DNA from 3 places in the Pseudomonas sp. rhizo66 genome. Region 2 is predicted to be linked to each of the others. Evidence: riboswitches for the same ligand, from Rfam matches in the RefSeq annotation. Region 2 holds a riboswitch; each other region holds the start of a gene.
The links. Region 2 has a riboswitch for cobalamin ahead of QZR14_RS19420 (TonB-dependent receptor plug domain-containing protein). Riboswitches for the same ligand answer to the same signal wherever they lie in the genome.
Positions count from the first base shown of each region.

Region 1: another riboswitch for cobalamin. It lies ahead of QZR14_RS24445 (ABC transporter substrate-binding protein); the one in region 2 lies ahead of QZR14_RS19420 (TonB-dependent receptor plug domain-containing protein).
Region 3: another riboswitch for cobalamin. It lies ahead of QZR14_RS00260 (CbtB domain-containing protein); the one in region 2 lies ahead of QZR14_RS19420 (TonB-dependent receptor plug domain-containing protein).

Region 1 is NZ_JAUJWZ010000024.1:15,862-25,567, forward strand. It holds gene QZR14_RS24415 (pyridoxal-phosphate dependent enzyme) at 1-287, opposite strand, end outside; gene metE (5-methyltetrahydropteroyltriglutamate--homocysteine S-methyltransferase) at 676-2,964, shown strand; gene QZR14_RS24430 (GNAT family N-acetyltransferase) at 3,193-3,744, shown strand; gene QZR14_RS24435 (ABC transporter ATP-binding protein) at 3,683-4,447, opposite strand; gene QZR14_RS24440 (FecCD family ABC transporter permease) at 4,444-5,448, opposite strand; gene QZR14_RS24445 (ABC transporter substrate-binding protein) at 5,457-6,470, opposite strand; cobalamin riboswitch at 6,615-6,807, opposite strand; gene QZR14_RS24450 (Ppx/GppA family phosphatase) at 6,850-7,785, opposite strand; gene QZR14_RS24455 (hypothetical protein) at 7,794-8,003, shown strand; gene QZR14_RS24460 (ParD-like family protein) at 8,169-8,396, shown strand; gene map (type I methionyl aminopeptidase) at 8,393-9,184, shown strand; gene QZR14_RS24470 (ABC transporter ATP-binding protein) at 9,387-9,706, opposite strand, start outside.
Region 2 is NZ_JAUJWZ010000016.1:129,160-138,865, forward strand. It holds gene QZR14_RS19410 (ABC transporter substrate-binding protein) at 1-468, opposite strand, end outside; gene QZR14_RS19415 ((2Fe-2S) ferredoxin domain-containing protein) at 465-824, opposite strand; gene QZR14_RS19420 (TonB-dependent receptor plug domain-containing protein) at 824-2,761, opposite strand; cobalamin riboswitch at 2,853-3,058, opposite strand; gene QZR14_RS19425 (LysR family transcriptional regulator) at 3,106-3,999, opposite strand; gene QZR14_RS19430 (zinc-binding alcohol dehydrogenase family protein) at 4,110-5,117, shown strand; gene QZR14_RS19435 (major royal jelly family protein) at 5,166-6,338, shown strand; gene nfsB (oxygen-insensitive NAD(P)H nitroreductase) at 6,393-7,046, shown strand; gene QZR14_RS19445 (putative quinol monooxygenase) at 7,074-7,382, shown strand; gene mdeB (alpha-ketoglutarate dehydrogenase) at 7,419-9,706, shown strand, end outside.
Region 3 is NZ_JAUJWZ010000001.1:74,794-84,499, forward strand. It holds gene nfuA (Fe-S biogenesis protein NfuA) at 152-736, shown strand; gene cobM (precorrin-4 C(11)-methyltransferase) at 926-1,672, opposite strand; gene QZR14_RS00250 (cobalamin biosynthesis protein) at 1,754-2,167, opposite strand; gene QZR14_RS00255 (CbtA family protein) at 2,164-2,862, opposite strand; gene QZR14_RS00260 (CbtB domain-containing protein) at 2,874-3,071, opposite strand; cobalamin riboswitch at 3,195-3,416, opposite strand; gene QZR14_RS00265 (hypothetical protein) at 3,451-3,777, opposite strand; gene QZR14_RS00270 (AzlC family ABC transporter permease) at 3,770-4,462, opposite strand; gene QZR14_RS00275 (sugar phosphate isomerase/epimerase family protein) at 4,452-5,369, opposite strand; gene QZR14_RS00280 (ATP-grasp domain-containing protein) at 5,366-7,786, opposite strand; gene QZR14_RS00285 (hypothetical protein) at 7,783-9,063, opposite strand; gene QZR14_RS00290 (2OG-Fe dioxygenase family protein) at 9,063-9,706, opposite strand, start outside.

The DNA of each region.
Region 1 (9,706 bases), on a different contig from region 2:
GGCACCACCAGTACCACGCGATAACCTTTGGCGCGGCCAACCAGTGCCAGACCCAGGCCGGTATTGCCGGCGGTGGCTTCGACGATGGTGCCACCGGGTTGCAGACGACCATCACGTTCGGCGGCGTCGATCATGGCCAGACCGATGCGGTCCTTGATGGAACCGCCGGGGTTCTGCGATTCAAGTTTGAGAAACAGTGTGCACGGGCCAGTATCGAAACGAGTGACTTGAACCAGCGGAGTGTTGCCTATCAGCCCAAGTACGGCAGGGCGTGATTCCTTTGACATTTCTTCACCTCTTAATGGTGTTGATCGCGTTCCAATCGCGGGGAAAAGACTCGCGTGCAACATAGGCGCAGACATCAGCTGTCGCAACCTTTAGTCAGCCGCAAATACAGCCATTTCGATCTAACGATAGAACCAAATCAGCGACCTGAAGGAATGAATCGAGTGCGTTTACACAGAGGCGCCATTGAGTTTCCAAAGGGCGTCTTTGCGTGATGAAAAGCTTGATCTGCAAATGAATATCCTGCACTCGCGAAGGCATTTTCTGCTGCCGACAGCGACTACCCGATCATGAGGAGATCTCGTGTTCAACAAGATTAAAATGAGTTTGTCTCACCAGTGACCGATGCCGACAATGGCCGCCATCAACAGGACATTGGAGTTGTTTGTTATGGCACTGGCCCATTCCCTTGGATTTCCGCGCATCGGTCGCGACCGCGAACTGAAGAAAGCGCAAGAGGCGTTCTGGAAAGGAGAACTGAACGAGGCTGGCCTGCGTGACGTCGGTCGCGAGCTGCGCAAAGCTCATTGGGACTTGCAGAAAAACGCCGGTATCGAGCTGCTGCCTGTCGGCGATTTCGCCTGGTACGACCAGGTCCTGACCCACTCGCTGATGTTCGGCGTGATCCCGGAGCGCTTTCGTCCGCACGACGGCAAGGCCAGTCTGCAAACCTTGTTCGCCATGGCCCGTGGCGTCAGCGACAGTTGCTGCGGCGGTGCGCACGCTCAGGAAATGACCAAGTGGTTCGACACCAACTACCACTATCTCGTCCCGGAATTCAGCGCGGATCAACAGTTCCAACTGGGCTGGGAGCAGTTGTTCGAAGAAGTCGAAGAAGCCCGTGCGTTGGGCCACAACGTCAAACCAGTGATCATCGGCCCGCTGACGTACCTGTGGCTTGGCAAGGCCAAGGGCGCGGAATTCGACAAGCTGGACTTGCTCGATCGTTTGCTGCCGCTGTACGGCCAGATCTTCGCGCGTCTCGCCGCCCAAGGTGTGGAATGGGTGCAGATCGACGAGCCGATCCTGGTGCTCGACCTGCCGCAGGAATGGAAGAACGCTTTCGAGCGTGCCTACAACCAGATTCAGCGTGATCCGCTGAAAAAACTCCTCACGACTTACTTCGGTGGTCTGGAAGAAAACCTCGGTCTGGCTGCCAACTTGCCGGTTGATGGTCTGCACATTGATCTGGTCCGCGCACCGGAACAGTACCCGACCATTCTTGATCGTCTGCCGGCCTACAAGGTGTTGTCGCTGGGCGTGGTCAACGGGCGTAACGTCTGGCGTTGCGATCTGGAAAACGCCTTGGCGACGTTGCGCCATGCCCATGAACGTCTGGGTGAGCGTCTGTGGGTCGCGCCGTCCTGCTCGTTGCTGCACAGCCCGGTGGATCTGGGCCGTGAAGACAAACTCGATGCCGAACTGAAAAGCTGGCTGGCTTTCGCCGTCCAGAAGTGTGAAGAAGTGGCAATTCTGGCGCATGCCGTCAATGAGCCGGAAGCGCCGAAAGTGCTGCGAGCATTGACCGAAAGCCGTTCGGTGCAGGCCGCTCGTGCCGCTTCTCCGCGTATTCACAAACCTGCGGTGCAAGCCCGGATTGCCGCTATCACGGCCAAGGACAGCCAGAGGCAATCGCTGTTTGCCCAGCGTATCGCCAAGCAACGCGCTGGCCTGGATCTGCCGCTGTTCCCGACCACGACCATCGGTTCGTTCCCGCAAACTGCATCGATCCGCCTCGCTCGCCAGTCATTCAAACAAGGCAAGTTGACCGAAGCTGAATACACCGAAGCGATGCACAGCGAAATCCGCCACGCGGTGGAAATTCAGGAGCGTCTGGGCCTCGATGTGCTGGTGCACGGTGAAGCCGAGCGCAACGACATGGTCGAGTATTTCGCCGAACAACTGGACGGCTACGTATTCACCCGGTTTGGCTGGGTGCAGAGTTACGGTTCACGTTGTGTGAAACCGGCGGTGATCTTCGGCGACCTCAGTCGCCCGAAAGCCATGACGGTCGAGTGGATCCGCTACGCCCAAGGCCTCACCGACAAGGTCATGAAAGGCATGCTGACCGGGCCGGTGACCATGCTGATGTGGTCGTTCCCCCGTGAAGATGTCAGCCGTGAAGTGCAGGCCCGGCAACTGGCGCTGGCGATCCGCGATGAAGTGGTCGATCTGGAAGCCGCCGGTATCAAAATCGTGCAGATTGACGAAGCGGCGTTCCGTGAAGGTCTGCCGTTGCGTCAGGCGCAGTGGCAGCCTTATCTGGACTGGGCGACCGAGGTGTTCCGCCTGTGCGCCTCGGGTGTACGCGACGAAACGCAGATCCACACGCACATGTGCTACAGCGAGTTCAACGATGTGATCGAGTCCATCGCCGCCATGGACGCCGATGTGATCACCATCGAAACCTCGCGCTCGGACATGGAATTGCTGGACGCCTTCGAGGCCTTCGCTTATCCGAACGAAATCGGCCCGGGCGTTTACGACATTCACTCACCACGCATCCCGGATGCTTCGGAAATGGTCAATCTGCTGCGCAAGGCTGCCAAACGGATTCCCGCCGAGCGGCTGTGGGTCAACCCGGATTGCGGTTTGAAAACCCGGGGTTGGCCGGAGACCGAAGCGGCGCTGGTGCACATGGTCACCGCTGCCCGGCAACTGCGCAAAGAGCTGGCCTGACAACAAACCGGAGCATTGCTCCGGTTTTCTCACTCCAACGACAACACCTGTGGGAGCGAGCCTGCTCGCGAAAGCGTCCTGTCAGTCAACATCATTGTTGAATGATCTGCCGCCTTCGCGAGCAGGCTCGCTCCCACAGGGTTTCGTGTAAGTCAGGCGATTTTGGATGGCCTCACGGGGCCCGCAGTTGCTACTGTGCCCAGCCGCATCCCAGGTGTTTGCCGTTACATGAGTGATCAACCCGTTATCCAGGCCGTGTCCGACGCAGACATTCCCGAGGTGCTGGATTTTGTTCTAAGCGCCCGTGCCGAGCTTTTCCCCAAGCTCAGCGCGACGGGCATGCCCCACGATCTGTCGCGTTTTGCCGAGGTTTATCTGCGCGGGGCAGGGCGCTTTCTGATTGCTCGCCACGAAGGGCAGATCGTTGCCTCGATTGGTTATCTGCCTTACGACCGACGCTTCCCGCACTTGCCCTATCCGAACCTTAAAGTGGTGGAAATCGTCCGCCTGTTCGTCCTGCCATCGCAGCGACGTTCAGGGTTGGCCGGCGCACTGTATCGATCACTCAAGGATCTGGCGCTCGCCGACGCAGTCGAGGTGATCTACCTGCACACCCATCCATTCCTGCCGGGTGCCATCGCGTTCTGGCAGCGACAAGGTTTCGACATTATCGATGTCGACGCTGACCCGGTCTGGCAAACCACGCACATGCACAGCGTCATGAATGGAATCGAAGAATCTGCGCCCCATCAAACGGGTCCGTCAGGTAATGCGCCCTGACCCCGAATGTCTCTTGTAAACGCTGCGGTGTCAGCACCTCCAGCGGCGCGCCCAGCGCCACCAGCCGCCCGCGCTCCAGCACCGCCAGACGATCACATTTCAATGCCTGATTAAGATCATGCAGTGCGATCAGCGTGGTCACCGGCAACGCCTGCACCACGTTGAGAATGGTCAGTTGATGCTGAATGTCGAGGTGATTGGCCGGTTCGTCGAGCAACAGAATCTGCGGCCGCTGCGCCAATGCCCGGGCGATGTGTACGCGCTGCCGTTCACCGCCGGACAAGCTGCGCCACAGACGCGTGCGCAAGTGCATCGCGTCAACGTCGATGAGTGCCTGCTGGACGATGGCGTCGTCCGCGTTCGACCACGGTTGCAGCGCCGACAGCCAGGGCGTGCGCCCCAGCGCCACGGCATCAAACACGCGAATGCCGTCGTCGGTGTCAGCCTGCTGTTCAACCACCGCGAGTTTTTGCGCAATGCTGCGCCGGGCCATTTTGCCCAGGCGTTGACCGTCGAGCAGCACCTCGCCGGCACTCGGTTCGCGCAGGCCGGCCAGTAGTTTGAGCAGAGTGGATTTGCCCGAGCCATTCGGCCCGACAATGCCCAGAGTTTCTCCGCGCCGGACGTCGAGGCTGACACCGTTGAGCAACTCGGCGCCGCGTACGCGGAAGCTCAGGCCGGAACAACTCAAAACACCGCTCATCGTGCGGACCTGCGGCCAATCAGAATCAAGGCAAACACCGGCGCGCCGACCAGTGCGGTAATCACTCCGACCGGAATCACCTGGCCCTTGATCAGTGTGCGCGACAGCACATCGGCGGCTATCAGAAACACCGCGCCGCCCAACGCACTGGCCGGCAGCAACCGCGCATGACCCGTACCGAGCAACAGGCGCGCGGCGTGGGGAATCACCAGACCGACAAAACCGATCGAACCGACAATCGACACCATCACCGCCGTCACCAGCGCTGCGCAGCCAATCAACAGAATCTGCACACGCCGCACCGGAATGCCGAGCGATGCCGCCGAATCCGCGCCAAAGGTAAACGCATCCAGCGCCCGCCGATGCCACAGGCACACAACCAGCCCCAACACGGCCACCGGCACCGCCAGCCACACCGACGGCCAGCGCACCCCACCAAGATTGCCCAGCAGCCAGAACATGATCCCGCGGGCCTGTTCGGAGCTGGCCGAGCGAGTGATCAGAAACGCCGTTAGCGCGTTGAACAGCTGCGAGCCGGCGATCCCCGCAAGAATGATCTGCCCGGTGCCGCTGGCCGAGCCGCTGACCCGCGCCAGCACAATCACCAGCACGAACGCCGTGACCGCGCCGGCAAAGGCACCGACCGACAGCGAGATCAACCCGGCACCGACGCCAAGCAGCGCCACCATTACCGCCCCGGTCGAGGCGCCGGCAGAAATGCCCAGCAGATACGGATCGGCCAACGGGTTGCGCAGCAGCGACTGCAAAATCACTCCGCAGGTGGCTAACCCGGCACCGCATGCCGCCGCGACCAATGCGCGGGTCAGGCGGTAGTTCCAGACGATGCCTTCATCGATGGGGTCGAGCACGTGCCCGGCGCCCCATAATTTGTTGGCCAGTACTTGGCACACCACGCCCGGTTCAATCGAGGTTTCACCAATGGCCACGCCGGCGATCACTGCAATCAACAGGGTCGCCAGGGCCAGGAGCGTGCGGATCAGGCTGGCACTCATTGCGACAGGTCATAGCCGTTGATGGCCGTGGCCAATTGCTCGATGCCATCGAACATGCGCAGGCTCGCCTGCAGGGCCATGGCGTCGAGAATGATGATGCGGTTGTGTTTCACCGCGTCCATGTTGCGCGTGACAGGGTCGCTGCGCAGGAAGGCGAGTTTCTTTTCATAGTCGTCGGCGGGGAAGCGTCGACGATCCATGCGCGCGATGACCAGGAAGGTCGGATTGGCCTTGGCGATGGTTTCCCAACCGACCGTTGGCCACTCTTCATCGGACGCCACCACATTGCGCACGCCGAGGGTGCTGAGCATGAAGTCGGGAACGCCTTTGTGTCCGGCCACGAAGGGCTCGATGTCCATTTGTGCACTGGAGAACCAAACCAGCGCGCTGGCATCCTTGAGCTGTTTGCCTTGGGCGGTGGCGATCGATTTGGCGAGGCTGGCCTTGAGTTGATCATTGAGCTGCTGGCCACGCTCCTGAACGTCGAAGATTTGCGCCAGTTGGCTCACGCTCTTGTAAATCGTGTCGATGCGAAACGGAGCCAGCCGCGTACCATCGGCGCCGACCAGGTTGTCCTTGGCTTCGCAATCGGAGGGCAGCAGATACGTTGGAATCTTCAGCTCATGAAACTGCTCGCGAGTGCCCACCGCACCTTGCGGGCCGACCATCCATTCCAGCTCCACGGCGACCAGTTGCGGGCGCTTGCCGATCACCGATTCGAAACTCGGCTCGTTGTCGGCCAGGCGCTCGATCCGGTCGTTCTGCGCCTTGTACTTGTCCAGCACGTTGTTGAACCACAGCGAAGTGCCGACGACTTTGTCGCCCAGACCCATGGCGTAGAGCATTTCCGTGCCGGCCTGGCCGATGGTCACGGTGCGCGTCGGGGCCTGCGGGAAGGTCAGGGTGCTGCCGCAATTCTCGATCGTCAGCGGATAGACAGTCGGTGCCGCCTGCGCCAGGGCGCAAAGGCTCAGGCCGGTGATGAGGGTGGCAATGCGGGGCAGCAGCATGGGGCAGTCTCCGAGGGAACCGTACGGGGAGCGGGAGAGTACGGTCTGGAAACACACCATCGAACGCGGTCAGGGCAACCGCGCAAGGCCGGGCAGCAATCGAAGACGCGCACGGCACGATGTCCTTCCCGGACACCCCGCCGGTTAGTAGTCACTGTGCCGGCAGGTCTCCTGACTGATGCGTCATCACCTGGCTCCGGCCTTCCCGGGTTCACCCAGTGGCAGTCGTGGAGCAGGCTCGGCACCTACAGTTGCGGGGGCAGTTCCGATCAATGCTGTGCAAGCATCTCGGATTCCCTATTAGTCCCGTTCGGGAACCAGCGGCGGCATGGTAGTCGATCAAGCCGCTGAAGGGGAGACGAATCTGTCGCGGCGAGGATCAGTGCTGGCTCATCAAACCGTGCAACACGCCCAGACGCAGGCCCGGTTCCGACGGCAGCATTTGCGCGATGCCGAACACTTTGAACGCCGCCAGCATCAACACCAGACCGCCGGGCAAAATGCTCTGGCGGTGCGGTTGCAGGCCGGCGAGCTTGAGCTGTTGTACGTTGTTCACCTTCAACAGCAGCAGCGACAGGCGCAGCAGTCCGCCGTAGGTGATGCCGTCCTGACCGAAGTCGTTTAGGCAATTGGCTTTGAGCACTTTGGCAAGCATGCGCGCGGTGCCGGAAGAGCCAATGGTCTGCTGCCAGCCTTGCGCACGGTAGCGTCGGGCAACTTTTTCAAACTGCAGGATGGCGAAGCGTTCGGCCGCCTGTAGCGCGCCGGCAGACACATCGCCGCCGCGAAAGAACCGCGTGCTCAGGGTGCCGCTGCCGATGGCGATGCTTTCAGTGAGCAACGGTTGTGAACCCTGGCCGAGGATCAGTTCGGTCGAACCTCCGCCGATGTCGACCACCAGGCGCAGGTCCTCGGCGCAGGGCAAGGCATGGGTCACGCCGGCGTAGACCAGTCGCGCCTCTTCATGGCCGCAAATGACATCAATGGGAAACCCCAGATGCCGCTCGGCACTGGCGAGAAACAGTTGCGCGTTGTCCGCCTCGCGCACTGCACTGGTCGCCACCGCACGCACTCGGCCAGCCTCGAAGCCGCGCAGCTTCTTGCCGAACCGCGCCAACGCCTGCCAGCCGCGATCCAGGGCCAACGCATCCAGTGCGCCGCCGTCAAAGCCTTCGGCAAGGCGCACCGGCTCGCGCAGGGTTTTCACTTCCTGAATCATGAAGCCTTTTCGGCTGCGTACTGACTGGCCGATCATCAGGCGAAAGGCATTCGAACCCAGGTCGATGGCGGCAAACAGCGAGGCGTCGTCTTTCATGGGAATCCTTGCAGAGCATCCGCCCGAAGGCTCAAGACGGTTTGCGAGGATTCTGCCGTGATCTTGATGACATCCTGATGACGGGGCAGGGTCGGTTGAATGAATTTGCGGCTGTCATGACACTGTCATTATCCGGCGTCTATGCTGAGGCCAATACATCGCGTGTTCTTAAAGTTTTTGCTGCCAGATTTGGCAGCTTTTTTTTGCCTGAAATTTGAGCGAGGGCCTGCCCCGCCTGATCGTTCCCACGCGGAGCGTGGGAACGATCATCAGCAAGATCAAAAGATCGCAGCCTTCGGCAGCTCCTACAGGGGGCGTATTTGCAATTTTCAATAGAGGTTGGCTAATATACGATCCATATACACATCGTATCGGATCCATATATGGGCATCGTAAAGATTTCAGAGGACATGCACGAGAACCTGCGTATCTCCAGCAACGCCCTCAGCCGCTCGATCAACGCGCAGGCCGAGCACTGGATGCGCATCGGCATGCTCGCCGAACTGCACCCCAACCTCGACCACAGCGCCATTTGCCGCTTGCTGATCCGCGCCGAACAGAACGGCGGGCTGGATCTGCAACAACTGACTCAGGAAGCCGTCAGCGCATGAGAAACCAGATCAAGATCAACACCCCGGCCGAGATCGCGCAATCGCGCGCTGCCGGCAAACTCGCCGCTGAAGTGCTGGCCATGCTGGTGCCGCATGTGAAGGCGGGCGTCACCACCGATCAGCTCGATCAACTGTGCAACGACTACATCGTTAACGTACAGAAAGCCGTGCCGGCCAACGTCGGTTACCACGGCTTTCCGAAAACCGTCTGCGCCTCGGTCAACGATGTGGTCTGCCACGGGATTCCGTCGGGAACACCGTTGAAGGATGGCGACATCGTCAACCTTGACATCGCGGTGATCAAGGACGGCTGGTTTGGTGACACCAGTCGCATGTACGTGGTCGGCGAGGCCACACCTGAGGCGCAGCATCTGATCAAGACCACTTACGACGCCATGTGCGCGGGGATTCGTGTGGTGAAGCCGGGCGCCACGTTGGGCGATATCGGCCATGCGATCCAGAGCCTGGCGGAGAAAGAAGGCTTCAGCGTGGTGCGTGAGTACTGCGGGCACGGGATCGGCAAGGTTTATCACGATGAGCCGCAGATTCTGCATTACGGCTTTCCCGATCAGGGCATGAAGTTGAAGGCCGGGATGATTTTTACCGTTGAACCGATGCTCAACGCCGGCAAGCGTCACGTGAAGAACATGGCGGATGGCTGGACGGTGCTGACCAAGGACGGCTCATTGTCGGCGCAGTGGGAGCATATGGTGGCGGTGACCGAAACCGGCTTCGAAATCCTCACGGCGTGGCCGGATGAGATCGAAGGTTACCGCGCTATTGTCTGATACCGCGTCGACTGGTTCCCTCACCCTAGCCCTCTCCCAGAGGGAGAGGGGACTGACCGAGTTGCTTTGGCGTTATACATCGACTTGAAAGTCCTGAGTCGATCTCAGGTCCTGAAAAGCCCCCGATCTGCTCCCTTTCCCCCTCGCCCCCCTTTGGGGAGAGGGCTGGGGTGAGGGGGTAAATCTCACAGGCAACACGCTATCAGTGAGCGCCCGCCGCTTTGTTGAGGTCGCTTTCAGTCCATTCGGTATACACGCACGCATCAGCCGTAGCCCAGCGCACCTGCACTGGATCCCCGGCCTTGAGCGGCATGCCAGCGGCCGACAACGCCTTCACCGTCATCGACGTGCCGCCCGAAGTAACCACACTGCAAGTCTGGCTCTCACCGAGAAACAGCACTTCCACCACCTTCGCCGAAACCTCGTTCCAACCGGCCGCCAGCGGTTCGCTGCTAGCTTGCTCCACGCTCAACGCCAAGGCCTTTTCCGGCCGCACCATCAGCAACACATCCTGATCGGTAT
Region 2 (9,706 bases):
CTGTTTGTGCAGCAATTTGCCCAAGGTCAGCAAGTCACTGCGAACTTGCGCGAAGTAATCCAGCGAATGCCCGTTGCAGGCCGACTCGAGCAAATAGGACGCGATGCCATTGCGCGCCAGCCCCGAACGCGAGGTCACACCGTCGCCGAACGCTGTGGCAAACCCGCCGATCACCAGATCCGGTTTTTGTGCATAAAGGACTTCGCTGGCCGGGTACTGCCGCGCGATCACCGGCACACCGAAATACTCGGATGGCTGCTGAGCGGCAGCGGTGTCATCCAGATAGGCCACGCCGACCAACGCTGGCCCGGCGCCCAGCACCAGGACGATATCGGCCGCATGCTGATTGAGCGCGACGATGCGCGAAGGCTTTACGGCGTCCCATTGCTCGCCGCAATTGCGGTAACTGTCGGCGAGTACGGGCATTGCGCAGAGCAGGGCGGCAAGCGCCACCAGGATCGATCTCATACCTGCGCCTTGATCAGCAAATCCGCAACCACTTCACCGCCCACCAGATGTCCCTCGACCAGCCGCTGCACATCTTCATGGCTGCGCACGCCATACCAGCAGCGCTCCGGGTACACCGTCACAATCGGCCCCAGATTGCACGGAAACTGGCAGTGCGTGCGGGTCAGCAAGACCCCGCACGGCGTCTCGATGTGATCGTGTGTCAGCAAATGCCGGCGCAAGGTTTTCCATAACTGCAAGGCGCCGCGCTGGGTGCAGCGCGGGCCGGTGCAGACGAATACATGGCGCGCATGCTCGGGCACTTGCGACCAGTCCGGGTGCGTGTCGACGCCGTCGACGGTTGTGATCTCACTCATCAGAAGCGGTACGTGTAGCGCACTTCGGAGGTGAACGGCCGGCCGAGGTTATCGACGTTGCTCGAACGGCTGGTGACGTAATCACGGTCGAAGAGGTTTTCCACCAGCAGGCTCACGCGGTGCTGGTGGGCATTGTCGAGGTAGCGATAAGCGTCGGCATCAACCACGGAATAATTGCCGTATTCGACTTGCTTGGAACTCTTGATGTCGCGGATGTAACGGATCGCACCGCCGGCGCCCCACAGGCGGTTTTCCGATTCGTAGCCCAGCCGCGAGCGGGCGAAGAAGCTCGGGATATCGTTGAGGGTCACACCGCTGCGCGATTCGGTGAGGTTGCGGGTCATGTCCGCTTGCAGGCTCCACCGATCGTTGAGCGCGAGCTTGGCGTCGGCCTCGAAACCACGCATGCGCACCAGGCCTTCACCGTTGACCCAGTGAATGTCGTCAAGGGTAATCAGGTCATCGATCTTGCGTTTGAACAGGGTCACGCTGGCGCTGAATTCACGGTCCAGCAAGAGGCCTTTGTAGTCGACACCGAGTTCAGCGTTGCGGCTTTTTTCCGGCTTCAGGTTGCGATTGCCGATCTCGTCGCCCGGCTCGTTGACGAACAGTTGCTCGGCGTTCGGCAGTTTGTAGGCGCTACCGTATTGGCCGCGCACCGACCAGTTGTCGTTGAGGTCATACAGCGAAGTGAGCATGCCGACCGTGGCGCCGTCGCCGCCGCTCATGGCTTCGTGACGTACGCCGATGCTCGGGTGCCAGTCGGGCAGGGCGTCGATTTGCGGCCGCAGTTGCGTGTAGAACGCGTGGGCTTCGGCCTTGTCGTTGTCGATGATCAACACATCGTCCTGACCCTTGAACCATTGATTGTCGGTGCCGAACACCAGCACATGGCCGCCGGGCAATTGAGCCTTGCCTTCGGCCTGCACACCCCAGTCGGTGAAGCCCCAATAGTCGTTGTGATTAATGACCCTGGTGCCGCTGCCATTGACGTTGTTGACGCGGGTATAACGTGTGTCCCAGTCGTTGATATGGCCTTTGACGAAGTAGCTCAGGCGTTCATTGAGGGTTTGTTCGAAGGTCGCTGTGGCGATCTGCTGCACGCGGTCGTTGTTGGTCTGGTGATTGTCCAGCGGGCGGGCGAAGTCGAGGTTGGCGTCGGCGTACTGGTAGAACAGTTCCAGTCGCGAATCATCCTCGAACGACTGAATTGCCTTGCCGCCGAACGTGGTGACTTCGTAGGCGCGTTTTTTCTCGCTGACGTTCTTCAGGTCGCGGTTGCGGTACGGCTGGTAACCGTCGGAGACGTTGTGGCTGACGTACGCCAGCAGACCGAGATCGCCAAAGCCGTTAGTGAAGATATTCTCGACGCGGGCGTCTTCGGTGGTGCCGCCAAAGCTGTCGACGCCTAGATTCACCTCGCCGGAGGCTTTGCGCGACTGCGGGCTGCGGGTGACGATATTGATCACGCCGGACACGGCCTGGGTGCCGAACAACAGGCTCTGGCCACCCTTGAGCACTTCGATGCGCTCGATGGCGTTGGCCGGCAGGGTGTCCAGATAGAGGCCGCCATACAGGCGATTGTTCAGGCGCACGCCGTCGAGCAGGATCAGCGTGTCGTCGTTGCGCCCGCCGAGCAGCGAATAGGTGCCGTAGTCGAACGGGCCGTTTTTCGGCGCGACATACAAGCCGGGAATGAACATCTGCATCACGCGGCTGACATCGGCGCTGGGGCCGGCGCGTTCGATCTGCTCGCGGCTGACGATCTCGACCTTGCTGCCGAATCTGGCCATGTCGGCGACGGTGGTGGACTCCACCGACGGTGCAGAAACGATTTGCTGATTGAGTTGCAGTGGCGCGTCGTCGGCCAGCAGCACAGGGCTGAACAGGCAGCCGCACAAGAACGTTGGAGCCGAGGTGTAGAAAGGTCGAATCATTGTCTTCTCGAAAAGGATCTTCGCAGAAGAGCATGCAAGAGAAGGCATCGCGCACAGCCAATACCGGCCCATGCCCGCCCACCGCAGGATTTTGCCAAACACTTTCCAGGCCGGTCTCCGGGCTCGCGCGTATCGAGGCTTTCACCTTCCCATGGCTGTGTGGCCACAGTGGTGTATTGAAAGCATCACGCGCATACCGTTGCGGGGGCAGCACCGGACTTGTTCGAAAAGAACGTACCGGTTTCCCGTTTCACCCCATGCACGGCGGCATGGGACACCTGAAACTGGCCGGCATCTGAACATTCGACGAGCGTCTCGTCAATGTGTCAACCAACGGAGGAAGTCTATTGAATGCGTTCCAGAGCGACAAACTGGCCACTCAACCACGTATAAAGCTGAGACACCGCCGGGGTGATCTGCTTGCGATGCGGGCACACCAGGCTCAACGGTGAGGCATTGCCGGGAAAATCCTTCAGCAGCACGACCAGTCGTCCTGCGATCACGTCTGCACTCACGTCCAGCCAGGATTTGTTGGCGATGCCTTCGCCGCTCAACGCCCAGCGGCGCACGATGTCGGCGTCGTCGCTGAACAGCGGTCCCGAGACCTGGATCGTTTCACTGCCAAGGCTCCACTTGTCGTAGATCCGGCCACCTTGCTGGTAGAGCAGGCAAGGGTGGTTGTGCAGATCGACCGGCGTTTGCGGGTATCCGTGGCGCTCCACGTATTCCGGTGCGGCGACCAGCACTCGCCGGTTCCACGGTGCCAGCGGCAGCGCCACGTAGTTGGCATCTTCATTCGAGCCGTATCGAATCGCCACGTCTACCGGGTCACGAAACAAGTCGGCCATCTGGTCCGACAGGGAAAATCGCAAGGTCAGCTCCGGGTGCTGGCGGCGAAACAGCGTGAGCCACGGCAGCAAAATGTTGCGCCCCAGATCCGACGGCGCCGTCACTTGCAGCACGCCACGCAACGTGGCGGTTTCACCGCGCAGGTTTTCCTTGCCTTGCTTGAGCGCCTCCAGCACCGAGTGGGCGGTGGGCAAGTATTGCTCGCCCTCGGCGGTTAATCGCAGGCTGCGGGTGGTGCGCGCAAACAGGCGCACGTCCAGCTCACGCTCCAGTCGCTTGATCGCCGCGGCAACCTGACCGGGCAATAAATCCGCCTCAAGGGCGGCAGCGGTGAAGCTGCCCAGCGCGGCGCTGCGGGTGAACAAACCAAGATCATCAATGCGGATCATTTTCACTCCTGCAGTGAAAGTGTTGGCGCATTCTGCTGGTTTTTCTTTGTGCTTGGGAAGTCGAAGATGGCGACAAGCGAGCACATCAGCTCTTCAGACAGCGAGTTTCCATGAAAGCCATCACCTTCACACAACACGCCTTGCCCATTGAGGATCCGCAGTCGTTGCAGGACATCGACCTCCCGGTGCCGACTCCCGGCCCAAGGGATTTGCTCGTAGAGGTTCAAGCCGTGTCGGTCAATCCGGTCGATACCAAAGTGCGCGCCGGCACTTTCACCAAAGAACCGAAAATCCTCGGCTGGGATGCCGCCGGCATCGTCCGCGAGGTCGGCGCTGAAGTGACGCTGTTTCAGCCTGGCGACGAAGTGTTCTACGCAGGCTCCCTTGCCCGCACCGGCAGTTATAGCGAATTTCACCTGGTGGACGAGCGAATCGTCGGGCACAAACCGCGTTCATTAACTGCAGCGGATGCGGCGGCATTGCCGTTGACGTCGATCACCGCTTGGGAACTGTTGTTCGACCGTCTCGGTGTCACCGAGGGTTCAGGGCAGGGCAAGTGCCTGTTGATCACGGGTGCAGCGGGCGGCGTCGGTTCGATGCTGGTGCAACTGGCCCGACAGTTGACGCGGCTTACCGTCATCGGCACCGCCTCGCGGCAGGAAACGGCTGACTGGGTCCGGCAATTGGGCGCGCATCACGTCATCGATCACAGTCAGCCGTTGCTCGCACAGTTGCAGGCACTGGGCATCGACGAGGTCAGCCATGTCGCCAGCCTGACCCATACCGAGCAGCATTTTGCCCAGATGATCGAAGTGCTTCGACCACAAGGGCGTCTGGGCGTGATCGACGATCCTGAGAGCCTCGACGTGATGCCGCTCAAGCGCAAGTCGCTGTCGCTGCACTGGGAGCTGATGTTCACCCGTTCGCTGTACGAAACCCCGGACATGATCGAGCAGCATCACCTGCTCAATCGCGTCAGCGATCTGATTGACCAAGGCATTTTGAAAACGACGGTCGGTGAACATTTTGGCGCGATCAACGCGGCAAACATGCGCCGTGCCCATGCCTTGGTCGAGAGCGGCAAGGCCCGAGGCAAACTGGTTCTCGAAGGTTTCTGATTTCACTCATTCAGACGGGCCTGCACGCGGGCCGGTCAGGAGCAGCTCATGCGTATGAAAAAGCTTTCTGCTGCATTGGCCATGGTCATGGCAGCGCCGTTCGCCCATGCAATCAGCGCCGTCGCGTTGCCGGCTGATGCCCCCGCCGACCGATCGTTCGGCAAGCTTGAACAGGTCCATGCGTTCTACGACGCGATGCCCACCGGCGTGACCGTCACCGAGACCGGGCGAATCTTCGTCAACTTCCCGCGTTGGGGCGACAACGTGCCGTTCACCGTGGGCGAGATCCGCGACGGCAAAGTCGTGGCTTACCCGAACGCGGCGATCAACCAGGAAAACCTCAACGATCCCAGTGATGGTCTGATCAGCGTACAAAGCGTGGTGGCCGACGGGCGGGGCCGTGTCTGGTTGCTCGATACCGCCGCACCGGGTTTCGCAGAGCCAAAACCCAAAGGCGCGAAGCTGATCGCGGTGGATCTGGTCAGCAACAAGATCGTCAAGCGTCTGGTGTTCCCGGACAACGTCATGTTGCCGAGTACCTACGTCAACGACATGCGTTTCGACTTTCGCAAAGGCCCAGAGGGTACGGTCTATCTCACTGACTCGTCCCTGCGCGGACCGGGCGCAATCATCGTCATGGACATCGCCAGCGGCAGTGCAATGCGCCGTTTGAGCGGTGTGCCGGCAACCTCGGTTGACCCGACTTTTGTTCCGGTGGTTGAAGGCCTGCCACTCACCGTTGAAAGTCCGGACGGCAAGCGCAAACCGCTGGGCGTAGCCTCGGACGGCATCGCGCTGTCGGCGGACGGCAAGACGCTGTATTTCACGCCGCTGTCGAGTCGGCACCTGTATTCGGTGTCCACCGCGTTGCTGCGTGATGCCAACTTCAGTGAACAGCAACTGACGGCCGCCGTGCAGGATCTGGGGGAGAAGGGCGCGTCCGATGGTCTGGAGGCTGACGCCGCCGGCGCCATCTATGCCGGCGATTACGAGCACAACGCGATCCGCAAACGCCTGCCGGACGGCCAATGGCAAACGCTGGTACACGACCCGCGCCTGCTCTGGCCAGACACATTGTCGATTGGCCCCGACGGCTATCTGTATTTCATCGCCAACCAGTTGCACCGCCAGGCGGCATTCCGTTCCGGGCAGGATCAGCGGCAAAAACCTTACAGCCTGATGCGTCTGAAGATCGACGCAGCGCCGGCACCGACGCGCTGATTTCCAAGCGGCATTGAGGTTTACGTTTTCACTTTTCAGATCAGGAGTTCAATCATGGATCTCGTTTCTCTGGCCAAGCGCCGATTCACCACAAAAGTTTTCGATGCCGACCGCAAGATTCCCAGGCACACACTGGAGTTACTGCTGGAACAACTGCGTAACAGTCCGTCGTCGGTCAACTCCCAGCCTTGGCATTTCGTGGTTGCCGAGAGTGATCAGAGCCGGGCCCGAATCGCCCACAGTACTCAGGGACCGTTCAGCTTCAATCAGCCGAAAATACTCAACGCGTCGCACGTCATCGTCTTTTGCACTCGCACGCATCTGCCGGAGGAATACCTGCAGGCGTTGCTGGCTCAGGAAGCCATGGACGGGCGTTTTCACAATGCCGAGGCGCGAGCAGGGCAGGAGCGTGGACGGCGCGGTTTTGTCGATCTGCATCGCTTCGATCAGAAAGACCTGCAGCACTGGATGGAAAAGCAGACCTACCTCGCGCTGGGCACATTGCTGCTGGGTGCCGCCTCGCTGGGTATCGACGCGACGCCGATGGAAGGTTTCGACAGCAAAGTCCTCGACAGTGAACTGGGCTTGCGCGAACAGGGGTTCACCAGTCTGGTCGTGGTGAGCCTCGGCTATCACAGCAGCGAAGACTTCAACGCAGGCCTGCCCAAGTCCCGCTTGCCGTCCCAGTCGCTGTTTACCTTTCTCTGAATGCAACCGGTCCCTGGAGTATTGAAGATGAGCCAGTCCACAGAAACATTGATCTCGATTGCCGTGCTCAAGGCCAGGTCAGGCCAGGAGCAGGCCTTGAAAGAAGGCTTGCTGGCGCTGGTTGAGCCGACACGCGCAGAGCCGGGCAATCTCGATTACGTGTTGTTTGAACTGCGCGACCAGCGCGGCACGTTCTACATGCGCGAGGCCTTCAAGGATCAGGCGGCACTGGATGCGCATTTCGCCATGCCTTACTTCAAGCGCTTTGCCGCCGTGGCGGATGACCTGCTGGAAGAGCCGCTGCAACTGATATTTCTCGAGCACGTCTCGAACTGATCCAGTCGTCCACGCAACCTGTCAGGATGTTCTGCCATGAAAGATAACGCGCAACGGCCAACCCACGTGACGCCGGTTTACGAAGACATCGATGCCATTGAAACCAATGAGTGGCTGGAAGCCTTGGCAGGTGTCGCGAAAGTAGGTGGCAGACCGCGCGTGCGGTTCTTGCTGCTGCGACTGGCCGAGCAGGCCAGCCGTCTCGGCGTGCAAACGACGGCGAGTGCGTATTCGCTGTACCAGAACACCATTGCGCTCGAACAGCAGCCGGTTTATCCCGGGGATCTGGTGATGGAGGAGCGCATCACTTCGATCATTCGCTGGAACGCCCTGGCCATGGTGGCGAAGGCGAACAAGGCCTATGGCGAATTGGGTGGTCACATTGCCAGTTATGCCTCGGCGGCGGAAATTTTCGAGGTCGGCTTCAATCACTTTTTCCGTGCGGACAGCGAAGCCGGGCGGGGTGATCTGGTTTACTTCCAGGCGCACTCTGCGCCCGGGGTGTACGCGCGGGCCTTTCTTGAAGGGCGTTTGCAGGCGTCGCAACTGGAGCGTTACCGGCAAGAAGTGAAGGGTGGCGGATTGTGTTCCTATCCGCATCCCTGGTTGATGCCCGACTTCTGGCAGTTTCCCACGGGCTCAATGGGTATTGGCCCGATCAATGCGATTTACCAGGCACGGTTCCTGCGGTATTTGCAGCACCGAGGGATTGCCTCGACGGAGGGGCGGCATGTCTGGGGCGTTTTTGGTGATGGCGAGATGGACGAGCCGGAGTCCATCGCTGCGCTTTCGCTGGCAGCGCGGGAGAATCTCGATAACGTCACCTTCGTGATCAACTGCAATCTGCAGCGTCTCGACGGACCCGTACGCGGCAACGGGCAAATCGTTCAGGAACTGGAGTCACTGTTCAGCGGCGCCGGCTGGAATGTGATCAAGGTGTTGTGGGGTTCGGACTGGGACCCATTGTTTGCCCGCGATGACGGCCATGCACTGTTGCGCCACTTCGCCGGGATGGTGGATGGCGAGTACCAGAATCTGGGGGCCAATGACGGTGCGTATAACCGCAGCCATTTCTTCGACCAGGACCCGCAGTTGCAGGCGTTGGTTGCAGACATGAGCCCGGAGCAGATCGACGCGTTGCGCCGGGGCGGTCACGACTTTCGTAAGTTGCATGCCGCGTTCGAGGCCGCGCGCAAGCATAAGGGCAGGCCGACCGTGGTGCTCGCCAAAACCAAGAAAGGTTTCGGCATGGGCCAGATCGGCGAGTCGCGCAATACCTCGCACCAGCAGAAAAAACTCGATATCGAGATGCTCAAGGCATTCCGTGATCGTTTCGCCTTGCCGCTGGATGATGAGGCCGTGGCACAAATGCGCTTCTACAAACCGGCCGACGACAGCCCCGAGTTGCGATACCTGCATCAGCAACGACGGGCACTCGGCGGTTACCTGCCCAAGCGCAACGGTGTGGCTGCACCAATAACAGTGCCACCGCTCGACAGCTATGGCCGTTTTGCGCTGAAGGCCGATGAGCGTGAAAATTCGACGACCATGGCGGTGGTGCGACTGTTCACCAATCTGATCAAGGACAAACAATTAGGGCCGCGCATTGTGCCGATTGTCGCCGATGAAGCGCGCACATTCGGTATGGCAAATCTGTTCCGGCAGATCGGGATTTATTCATCTGTCGGCCAGTTGTACGAGCCAGAAGATGCCGGCGCGCTGCTCTATTACAAGGAGTCCACCGATGGGCAACTGCTCGAAGAAGGCATCACCGAAGCCGGTGCGATTTCTTCCTGGATCGCTGCGGCCACGTCCTACAGCGTCAATGGCGAGCCGATGCTGCCGTTCTACATCTACTACTCGATGTTCGGTTTTCAGCGCATTGGCGATCTGATCTGGGCGGCGGCCGACCAGCGCGCCAGAGGCTTTTTGATCGGCGCCACTTCGGGGCGCACAACGCTGGCCGGTGAAGGACTGCAGCATCAGGACGGCTCCAGTCAGTTGATGGCGGCCACTGTGCCCAACTGCCGCGCCTACGATCCGGCATTTGCCAGCGAGGCGGCGGTCATCATCGACCATGGCTCCCGGCGCATGCTTGAGCAGCAAGAGGATGAGTTCTATTACCTGACGGTAACCAACGAGAACTACGTTCAGGCCTCACTTGAACCAGACGAACACGCGGACGTGATTCGCGGCATGCGCCTCTATGCCCGCTATGGCGAGGAGGTACCGGCGGTTCGTTTACTGGGTTCGGGAGCGATTCTGCGCGAGGTGATCGCCGCCGCGCACATGCTGGATCAAGAGTGGCAAGTCAGCAGCGAAGT
Region 3 (9,706 bases), on a different contig from region 2:
TTTACGTGGCAGTCCGCTGGAGGAAGCAGGCCTGACGACGCCGCGAGGCGCTGGGTGGAATGACGAATCCGGCATTTTCCGACAAAAATACTAGGACTTTGTCAGCCGCGTCATTTGGCGTAAACTGCGCCCAAGCCTGCGAGGAGTTTCCATGACCGCTATTACCATTACCGACGCCGCCCACGATTACCTGGCCGATCTGCTCTCCAAGCAGAACACCCCGGGTATCGGCATCCGCGTCTTCATCACCCAGCCTGGCACCCAGTACGCCGAAACCTGCATTGCCTACTGCAAGCCGGGCGAAGAAAAGCCTGAAGACACCGCGCTGGGGCTGAAAAGCTTCACCGCTTACATCGATTCGTTCAGCGAAGCGTTTCTCGATGACGCCGTCGTCGACTACGCCACCGACCGCATGGGCGGCCAGCTGACCATCAAGGCGCCAAACGCCAAAGTTCCGATGGTCAACGCCGACAGCCCGGTCAACGAGCGCATCAACTATTACCTGCAAACCGAAATCAACCCGGGGCTGGCCAGCCACGGCGGTCAGGTCAGCCTGATCGATGTGGTTGAAGACGGCATCGCCGTGCTGCAGTTCGGTGGCGGTTGCCAGGGCTGCGGCCAGGCGGACGTGACCTTGAAGGAAGGCATCGAGCGCACTCTGCTCGAGCGTATTCCTGAACTCAAAGGCGTTCGCGACGTGACCGACCACACGCAGAAAGAAAACGCCTACTACTAAGGTGTTCGCTGCGACATAAAAAACGGCGCCCCGTGAGCGCCGTTTTTTTATGCGTGAAGCAAAAGATCGCAGCCTTCGGCAGCTCCTACAGGGATTTACACTTCAATGCAGGAACTGCCGAAGGCTGCGATCTTTGATCGTTCCCACGCTCTGCGTGGGAATGCAGCCCGGGACGCTTTGCGTTCCAATTCAAGGCCTGTAGATGTGCGCATGCCCGGCGCGATACAACGATGACTCGCTGAAAACCTCACTGCCCAACACCCGGCCCACCAGAATCAACGCCGTACGCCGAAACCCTTTGGCCTCAACCTTTTCGGCAATATCCGCCAGCGTCCCCACCACCCAATCCTGATCTGGCCACGTCGCCCGGTGAATCACCGCAATCGGGCAATCCGCGCCGTAATGCGGCAGCAGTTCCACCAGAATCTTCGGCAAATGGTTAACGCCCAGATGAATCGCCATGGTCGCGCCATGCTGCGCCAGACTGCCCAGCTCTTCGCCTGCCGGCATCGCGGTTTTCTCGGCGTAGCGGGTCAGAATCACGCTTTGCGACACGTCCGGCAGGGTCAGTTCCGCGCCAAGCAACGCCGCACAGGCTGCGGTGGCAGTTACACCGGGAATGATCTCGAACGGAATATTCAGCTCGCGCAGGTAACGGATCTGCTCACCGATCGCGCCATACAGGCTCGGATCGCCGGAATGCACCCGCGCCACATCCTGGCCCTTGGCATGCGTGGTCTTGATCAGTTCGATGATCTGTTCCAGATGCAGTTCGGCGCTGTTTACCACCGTTTCCGCCTGATGGCCATCGAGCACCGCCGCCGGCACCAGCGAACCTGCGTAGATAATCACCGGGCAACTGCGGATCAGCCGCTGGCCTTTGACGGTGATCAGTTCCGGGTCGCCGGGGCCGGCGCCGATGAAGTAGACGGTCATCGTTGAATCCTGAGTAAAAGAGGGCACGACCGCGTTGCAGATGAACAACGCTCATGATCAATGGCGAGGATTATCGGGATTTTACGCCGCGCCGGCCAATGCCAGCGTGGCCTGAGCGTATTTCTGCCGGGAAATCAGCAGTTTTGCCGGGGCCTGAATCAGCTGTTCGGCGAGGGCCAGTGCCGCGCTTTCGGCGACGCCATAGCAACCGGTGCGTTCATAAGCGATTTGCGAATGGTGACTGAGCCGCTGTTGGTAACTGGCCAACTCGTCGCTGCTGAAGTACAGCAAGGGCAGGGCCAGTTGTGCAGCAAGTTCTTGCAGGCCCGGCTCGTCACGCTTCAAGTCGATGCTGGCCAGCGCCTTCACCGCCTCAAGCTCAATGCGATGCGCCTGTAACGCTTGATCGAGTAACGCGCGCAGGGTGCTGGCCGGGCAGCCACGCTGGCAGCCCAGGCCGACGACCAGGGTCGGCACTGCGCGGTCATCGGTCATGCGGGGTATTGGCCATCGCTTTTGCGGCGGAACAACCAGGCACTGATCAGGCCCAGGGCCAGCCAGAACGCGACGTTGGTCAACTGCGAAGCGATTTTGAACTGAGCTTCCAGTGCTTCGGGGGCGAGCATCGAATGCACTTCCGGTTGCGGCGCGCCAATCACGTGCGGCACGGCGAGGATTGCCACGCCCAGCAGTTTCATCAGCCAGTGACGGCTGAACACGATGAGGGCCAGGCCGGCAGCGGTTGAAGCAGCCGTTCCGATCCACCACGTTTGCCGCGAAGCCAGATCGGCCGCAGCGGTGCCGGGCAGTTCAGGCGGCAGGCCCAAGGTAGGAGCAAGCACGAACGTCGCGTAACCGGCCAGGCCCCAGAGCAGGCCCTGTGAAGTTTTGGTCGGTGCGCGCAAGGTGTACAGGCCCGCAAGCATCAGGGCGAAACCGACGGCCACCACCAGATTGCCACCCGTGGTCGAAACCACGCGCTGCCAGCCGTCTTCCGGCTCCCAGGCTTCGGCATCGTGGCTGTGCGCAGCCACGCCAGCGGCGTGTTCGTGAACCGCTATCGGCTCGGATTTCTCGAAAGTTTCGGCCTGCAGAATCAGCGGCGAAACCCAGAAGCTTTGCAGTAAGGTGAGGAGCAGGGCGGCCAGCAGACCGGTGAAACCTGCAGTTTGCGCGATACGCTTGATCATGTCGGCAGGCCTCAGTGGCACGGGAACGCGGCGCTGTGGCGGGTATCGTGGGCAGCGTTGTGCACCGCTTCGATGTGCGAGAAACCGGCGAAGTAAACCAGACTGGCGCCGAGGATCGACGCGAAGATCGCGGCGGTCAGGCGTTGGCTCAGGGTGGTGGTGCTGGCGATTTTGTCCGTGTTGCTGCCGGTGCTGCTGATGATCGACATGGCGCTTCCCTCTGGAGTGTCAGCGGGTGAATAGAGCGCATGAAAACCCCGGCGGGCTGGGCTCGCAGAGGTTCGAACAGCGCCCGCCCACCGCGGGTTTGTTATGTGCAGCGCCGCACAAATGCGGGCTGTGTGTTGCGGGCCGGTCTCCGGGCTCACGAGGGGTTGGCGTCAGGCCGACCTGCAAGCGTCACCTTCCCATGCCTTGCTGACACAGTGGTTTTGACGCTTCGCTCGCTTACCGTTGCGGGGGCAGCACCGGACTGACATGGGCTTGAGTAAAGCACATGATTCACCGGTTTCCCGTTTCACCCTGTGAAGGGCACCCGTAACAAGTTGTGTAGGAGAGCATGGGCGGGGGATTTGAGTCAATCGGCGCCTAGCGCATGATCAGCAGGACGTACACCCCCAGCGCCATCAGGAACGCATAATAGGATTTGATTCGCGTCAGGCTCAGCAGCCACGCCAACGCCACCGGCAGGATCCATGGCATGGCCGTCAGGTGCTGGCTGGCCAAAGGGTAGAGTGAGACCGCCAGCAGGCTGACGAGCATCGCCACCGATGTGTATTTTCCCAGACGATCGATGAAAGCGCGGGCAGTTGCCGAAAGCCGTTCGACATCGACGGCAAGCGGCAGCAAGCGGCATACGATCGAAACCAGCGCGCAAATCAGTACGTACAGCCAGAAAGTACCAGGTTCAATCATAGACATAGCTCGTCAGAACGGTGATGGCGAGCACCAGCAGCAAGCTGACCTCGCCCAGCCACAGCAAGCTCGCGGCGGTGGCCAGGCCGGCAATCCATTGCGCATGGAAGCTGTGACGGTCGCGGGCCATCTTGCCAAGCGAAGCGCTGATGAAAATCGCGATCACCACACTGACGTGATCCATCACTGCGTTGTCGGCCACGCTGGCGAAGCAATACCCGCCCACGGTGCCAAGCAGGGCGGCGGCGTACAGCAGAAAGCACACGGTGTTGGCATACGGGCGGCTGATCGGTTGCTGATCCTTGCGGATCGACATCAACGTGAAAGCCGCATTTGCCATCACCGCCAGGGCGGGGACGAACGCTTTGACCGGGCCCTGGAGGCTGGATTTCAGGCTCAGTGTGAAGACCAGAAAACGCAAGTTGATACTCAGCGCCGAGACCAGCACGCCAAAGGCGTTAAGCAGGTGCGCCGGGGTTTCCAGCAGCGTCAGTTGCAACGGCGAGGCCATTACCGTACCGCTGAAAACCACCATGGCCGGAAGATCCAGACCATGGCGGCGCCCGAGCATGCCGATCAGGGTGAAGGTCAGCAGCAGCGAGAAGACGAACGGTAGCGCATCGCGGATACCGGTCGCGATCTCGCTGCGCGACGCCGGTTTTGCCAGGTTCGACTCAACCAGCATGAGTGCTGTGCCGCGAGCCGGCCAGCAATTGCTCTACGCCGTTCTTGTAGGCCAGGGCTTTTTCCAGGTAGTACTCGGTGGAGAAGCGCGGAATGAACTCTTCCACCACGGCCACACCCCGATAGCCGTTGACCGCGAAGCGATTGAGCACATCGCTCAGGCGCAAGTTGCCTTCGCCAATCGGCAGATGTTGATGGTGGGTGTTGTTGAGGTCGGCAATGTGCAGATGCCGGGTAACCGGCGCCAGATCGGCAATGGCTTTGAACAGGCTTTCACCATACGGCAGCAGTGAGCACAAATGCGTCACGTCGATGGTCACGAAGCACCCGGTCTCCTTGTGAAAGCGCAGGTGTTCCTCGACGGTGAAGACCGGGAATTTCGGCCGCTGACCGCCCATGTTCTCCAGGCACAGGGCGATGCCATCGGTGTTGCAGCGCTTGGTCACCTCGTTGATCGCTACTATCAGGTTGTCCAGCAGTTCGCCGTTTTCCAGTTGATCTTTGTAGCCGGGATGAAAAGTGACGCTGGTGGCGCCGGCCTCGTGGGAAAACTCCACGGCGGCACTCAGGCAGTCCACCGCTTGGGCACGTTCGGTCAAATCCGGGGAGCACAGGTTGTACTGGCGACCCCACCATCCGGCGTGGACGGTCAGCGTGATGCCATTGTGTTCGGCGAAGCTGCGGATTTTCCCGGCAAGCTCGGACCGGTCTTCGGCGCTCAGCGACCAGAAGGTTTTTTCGGCGTCTTCGCCGATCTCGAACTCGACCGCTTGGAAATGTCTGGCCAGATCGGTGATCGAACCAAGGATGTCTGCAGGGTTGTCGTAGACATTGGTGGAAAAGGAGATCATCGGGAAGTGAGCGCTGATCGGGCCTTCGATGTGATATAGCGGGTCTTTACGGGTCATTGCGCTGGTCCTTGCGTAGTGAACTCTGGGTGGGTGATCGCGGCGTTGAAGTCCGCCGGGTCGTCGGCGTCGCTGCAGCCCAGCAGCGTGTAGCCGTGGCGGTCTGCGGAACGGCTGATGCTCTGGCCGAACTTGTCGGGGTTGAGGTTCACGCGTAATGCAAACGGGTGTTGCAGCAGGCGTGCCTGGAGCTGTTGCGGATCGGCGGTCGGGGCCGCCTCGATGTAGCGGATCGCCATTTTGGTGTAGGTTTTCTCGGGCGTCGGCAGTGACGTGCCGGTCATCGCGGCGATGGTGCTCGCTGCCAAATGCACCCCGGTGGTTTTCCAGACCATTTCCCAGATCTGGTCACCGCCGAAGCGGGTCTGGGTTTCGATGAATTGCAGGCGTGAACCGTCCAGCTTGATTTCCGTGTGGGCCGGGCCCCAGCGGTTGCCCATTCGCCCGAGCAGCCACAGCACCGCTTCTTCGATCTGCGCGGCGGTTTTCTCGTCGAGCCCGGCAGGAAAGTCATGCCCGGTTTCGACATAACCGGGGGCACCGCTGGTGTATTTGCGCGTGATGCCGAGAATCCGGTGCTGGCCATCCAGGCTGAGGGATTCAACGCTGTATTCGTCGCCGCTGGCGAAGGCCTCGATCAGATTGTTTCCCTCCAGCGAGATGTGGTCGACATCCTCGGGCCTGTCTATGGCATAGACACCCTGGCTGCCCGAACCGTTGACGGGTTTGACGATGGCCGGGCCATGGCGCAGCACGAAAGCGCGAGCCTCGGCACCATGGTTGATAGCGGCAGTGGGCAACTCGTAGCGACTGCCTTTGAGCAATTGGCGAAACAGCAGCTTGTCGCGACTGACTTCCACACTGCGCAGGTTGTTGTGGACGATGCCCAGACGTTCGCCCAAGTGTGACGCGGGCAGCAGGCCCAGTTCCGAAAACGAAACCACGGCATCGAATGGCGATTGCCGGTGCAGCCGTTCTACCGTCGTGCTGTAGGCCGGCAGATCGGCAATGTCAGGCGTCAGCAGTAGCGTTGCGCGCTCGCGCTGATAGTCAGATAACTCGCCGGGTTGCTGGACGAGAGTAAATCGAAACTGCCGCGCAGTATCCCAATCCAGTCCCGAATCACGCCCGCCGATGAGCAGAATGTGTTTGGTGTTCGCCGCCGTGGGCTGTTCGCCATAGACATCAATGTCGCTGACGGCGAGCAAGGATTGTCGCAGGCGGGCGGTGTCGGGTTGCCTGAACTCGATGTACAGGTAGTTCTGAAAACCGTTGCTGACCGGTCCGATGGCTTCGCCCGGAGTGACGTAGGCATACCAACGCTGGAAACCTGGCAAGCGGCAGATCCGGTCGGCGCCGTGCAGTCCGTCATAGAGCCGGTCTGTGCGGGCGAAAGGGGTGGCGATGCCGAACGCATCCGGCGCTTCGCTGGCGCTGGGCAGGGGCTCGGCGGACAGAGCACGGTGGTAGCAGATATCCAGCGCCAGCCCCCAGGCTTGGCGAATCACATGAATCCGGCTGCCGCCGGGGCGTGCGCCGACTTCGAGGACTCTTGGCCCGCGGGGGGTGAGAATGAACTCGACATGGGCAAACGTGCCTTTGAGCGCTAACGCTTTCACGGCGTCATGGGCCAGGCGATGGCAACGCTCCTTCAGCGCTGCGTCGGGCTCCAGCAGCGACGGCGTGTAGCGGGCGAAATGGTGAAAGTCACCGCGATCGATATCGACGCCGGCAATCACATCGACGATCGGAAAACTGCTGATCGTGCCATCGGCGGCAATCGTGCAATCGATGGAATGGTTGGAGCCCTGGAGAAATTCCTCCAGCAGCAGTTGATCGGTTTCGCGGCTTTTGCCCGCCACATAGCGCTGCAGCGCCGGCCATTCATGACGGGCGTAGTCGAGCAGATCCTGCTGATCGTCGATGCAGCGTACGAACAGGCTGCTGTAAAGGTTCGCTGGCTTCAGGATGAACGGGTAGGGCAGCTCGCCCGGGCGCGCCAGCAGGTCATCGATACGCACCTGGCGAGAGACCACGTGCAGATCCAGGTTGCGCGACTGTTGGAAGCATTGGCGTTGTAGCACCTTGTCCAGCGTGTTTTCCACGTTACGGTGCAGGTGGGCCAGCGCCGGCAGCGCCGCACACAGCCGCCCCGTGATCGCGACATAACCTTCACGGAAATTCAGGACACTGGTGAAGCCGTGCTCGTCCAGCAACTGTTGCGTCAGCTGGATCAGATCCGGGGTCAGCCCTCTGGAAAAGTCGTACAGCGCCACCGGCGAGATCTGTTTCGCATCGGCGATCTTGCTGGTTTTGCGACTATCGGCAATCAGCAAAGGGGTGATGCCCTCGGCAATCAGGCCCTCGTATTCTCCGTCGCGAATATTGCCGATGATCAGGCAGGCCGCTGCACTCATTCGCCAACCTCCTGATCGAAGCTGTAGTGGACCCGGTTCAGGCGCTGGCAAATGTGAGCCAGACGAATCCGGTCCACGCCGTTGGCGCCACCGCTCAAGACATTGCGAATGATGTGCGCCAAGGCATCCAGGTCTTCGCTGCTGATGCCCAGACGAGTGATTTCCTGCAGGCCGAAGCGCAGGCAGTCGCGGCCATTGATCTGTTTATTGTTGATCCGGATCCCCAGTTCATTGAGCTGCTGCGCCGCTTGCCGGGCCCGTTCGCCTTCGAGCAACAGCAGGTGCGTGTCGGAGGGGTGCAGCGTCCAGCCCGGCAGGTCGGCGAGTGCGTCGTGCAACTGGCGAGTATTGGCGCACATACGTTGGGCGTAGGCCTGGCCGTAGCGCTGGGTTTCCAGCAGGCTGACGAACAGTTGCAGCAGACCGGGCAGATTGGGCGAGGACACCAGCGCACCGCTGAGCGTTTGCTCGATCCGCTGGGCCAGATCGGCACGCCGGCAGACGATCAGTGCCCGGTGCGGACCTGCCAGGGATTTGTGGGTGTTGCCTTGAAGAATGTCCGCCCCCTCGTCAAGCGGGTTGGGAAAGGCCTTCCCGGCGATGAGGCCCAGAGTGTGCGACGCATCGTAGATGATCAGTGTCCGCTCAAAGCCCCGGCGGTTCAGCAGCGCGCGCAGTGGTTTAAGGGCGATTGCCCGTGTGGTCAGACCGTGGTCGAGCAGTACGGCTGCCGGTTGTACACCACACGCCTGGAGTTGCCGATCAACATCCCCGAGATCAATTTGTCCGTCAGCCGTCAGTTTCAAAAAGACGCTGTGCCGGCCCATCTTCTGCACCAGAGGCCCGGTTGCGAAATGCCCGCCGCTTTCGGGCGCCAGTGATAATACGCAGTCGCCCGGCTCGGTCAGGGCGGCCAGCACGCTCAGCGTGCAGTGCACGCCGGAGAGTACGCGGTATTCGACGAACGGCGCGTTGAACATCGCCTGCACGGCTTGGGTCGCCAAAGCCTTTAATGTTTCGACTTCGGGGAAGTGTTCGACCTGCATACCATTGAATTCGGCGGCATAGCATTGACCGTCAATGGCCTGTGCATTGAACAAGTAACGCTCGTAATGACGATTCTGTCCTAGCGTGCGTGCAGTCTCGGACAATATGTTTTCATTGGCGGTCAGCGATAGTGTGGAAGTTCTTCGTGCGCACGCCTGTTGAAACTGTTCAATGATGAAGTTATGCGCGAGGGGGGAGCTGACTGAAAGTGCATGAGTCGAATGATTCATTAGTAGTCCGCCAGGTCGAAGTCGATAATCAACATATCGCGACTGCCGCGATCCGAATTAATGCTCGATGTTTGCAGTGGGGAAACTTCATGCAGAAGTATTCGGTCATTCAAGACGACGGTTTCCAGATAGTCAGTCAAAGTTGCACTGAATACTTGGCCACCTTCTTCATCAAATATCCGGCTTTCGCCACCGATGACATGCTGGCGTTGAATGAGGTGTTGAAAGACAAAATCGTGCCCGTCGCGATGTCGGCCCTCAGGGGTGGCCTGGCCAGCATTGCCTTGATCGCAGAGGATACGGAACTGATGGCAGGTCACGAGCCAGTCGCGCGGGCCCAGCGCCATGTCCATCAGTGCCAGGTCGGCGGCCAGCAGTGTCTGCAGAACCGGGGAGTCAATGAACGTCGCCTCGCAGCGGGTGTAGGTGCGCTGCACCCCGCCCAACAGCGGGTTGTCGGTCTCGGCTTGAAAAAAGTGGCAGTCTTGCAGCGCCGTCCACTGGCGTTCCCGTTGGCGATACTGGAACTTGCAGATGCGTCGTTCGCGAAGACCGTTCTCTGCGCTGAGATACGCGTCGGTATGCAAATGCTCCCAGGTTGCATTGAATGCCCGGCATGCTTCGCGTCCCAGCAGTGCTACAT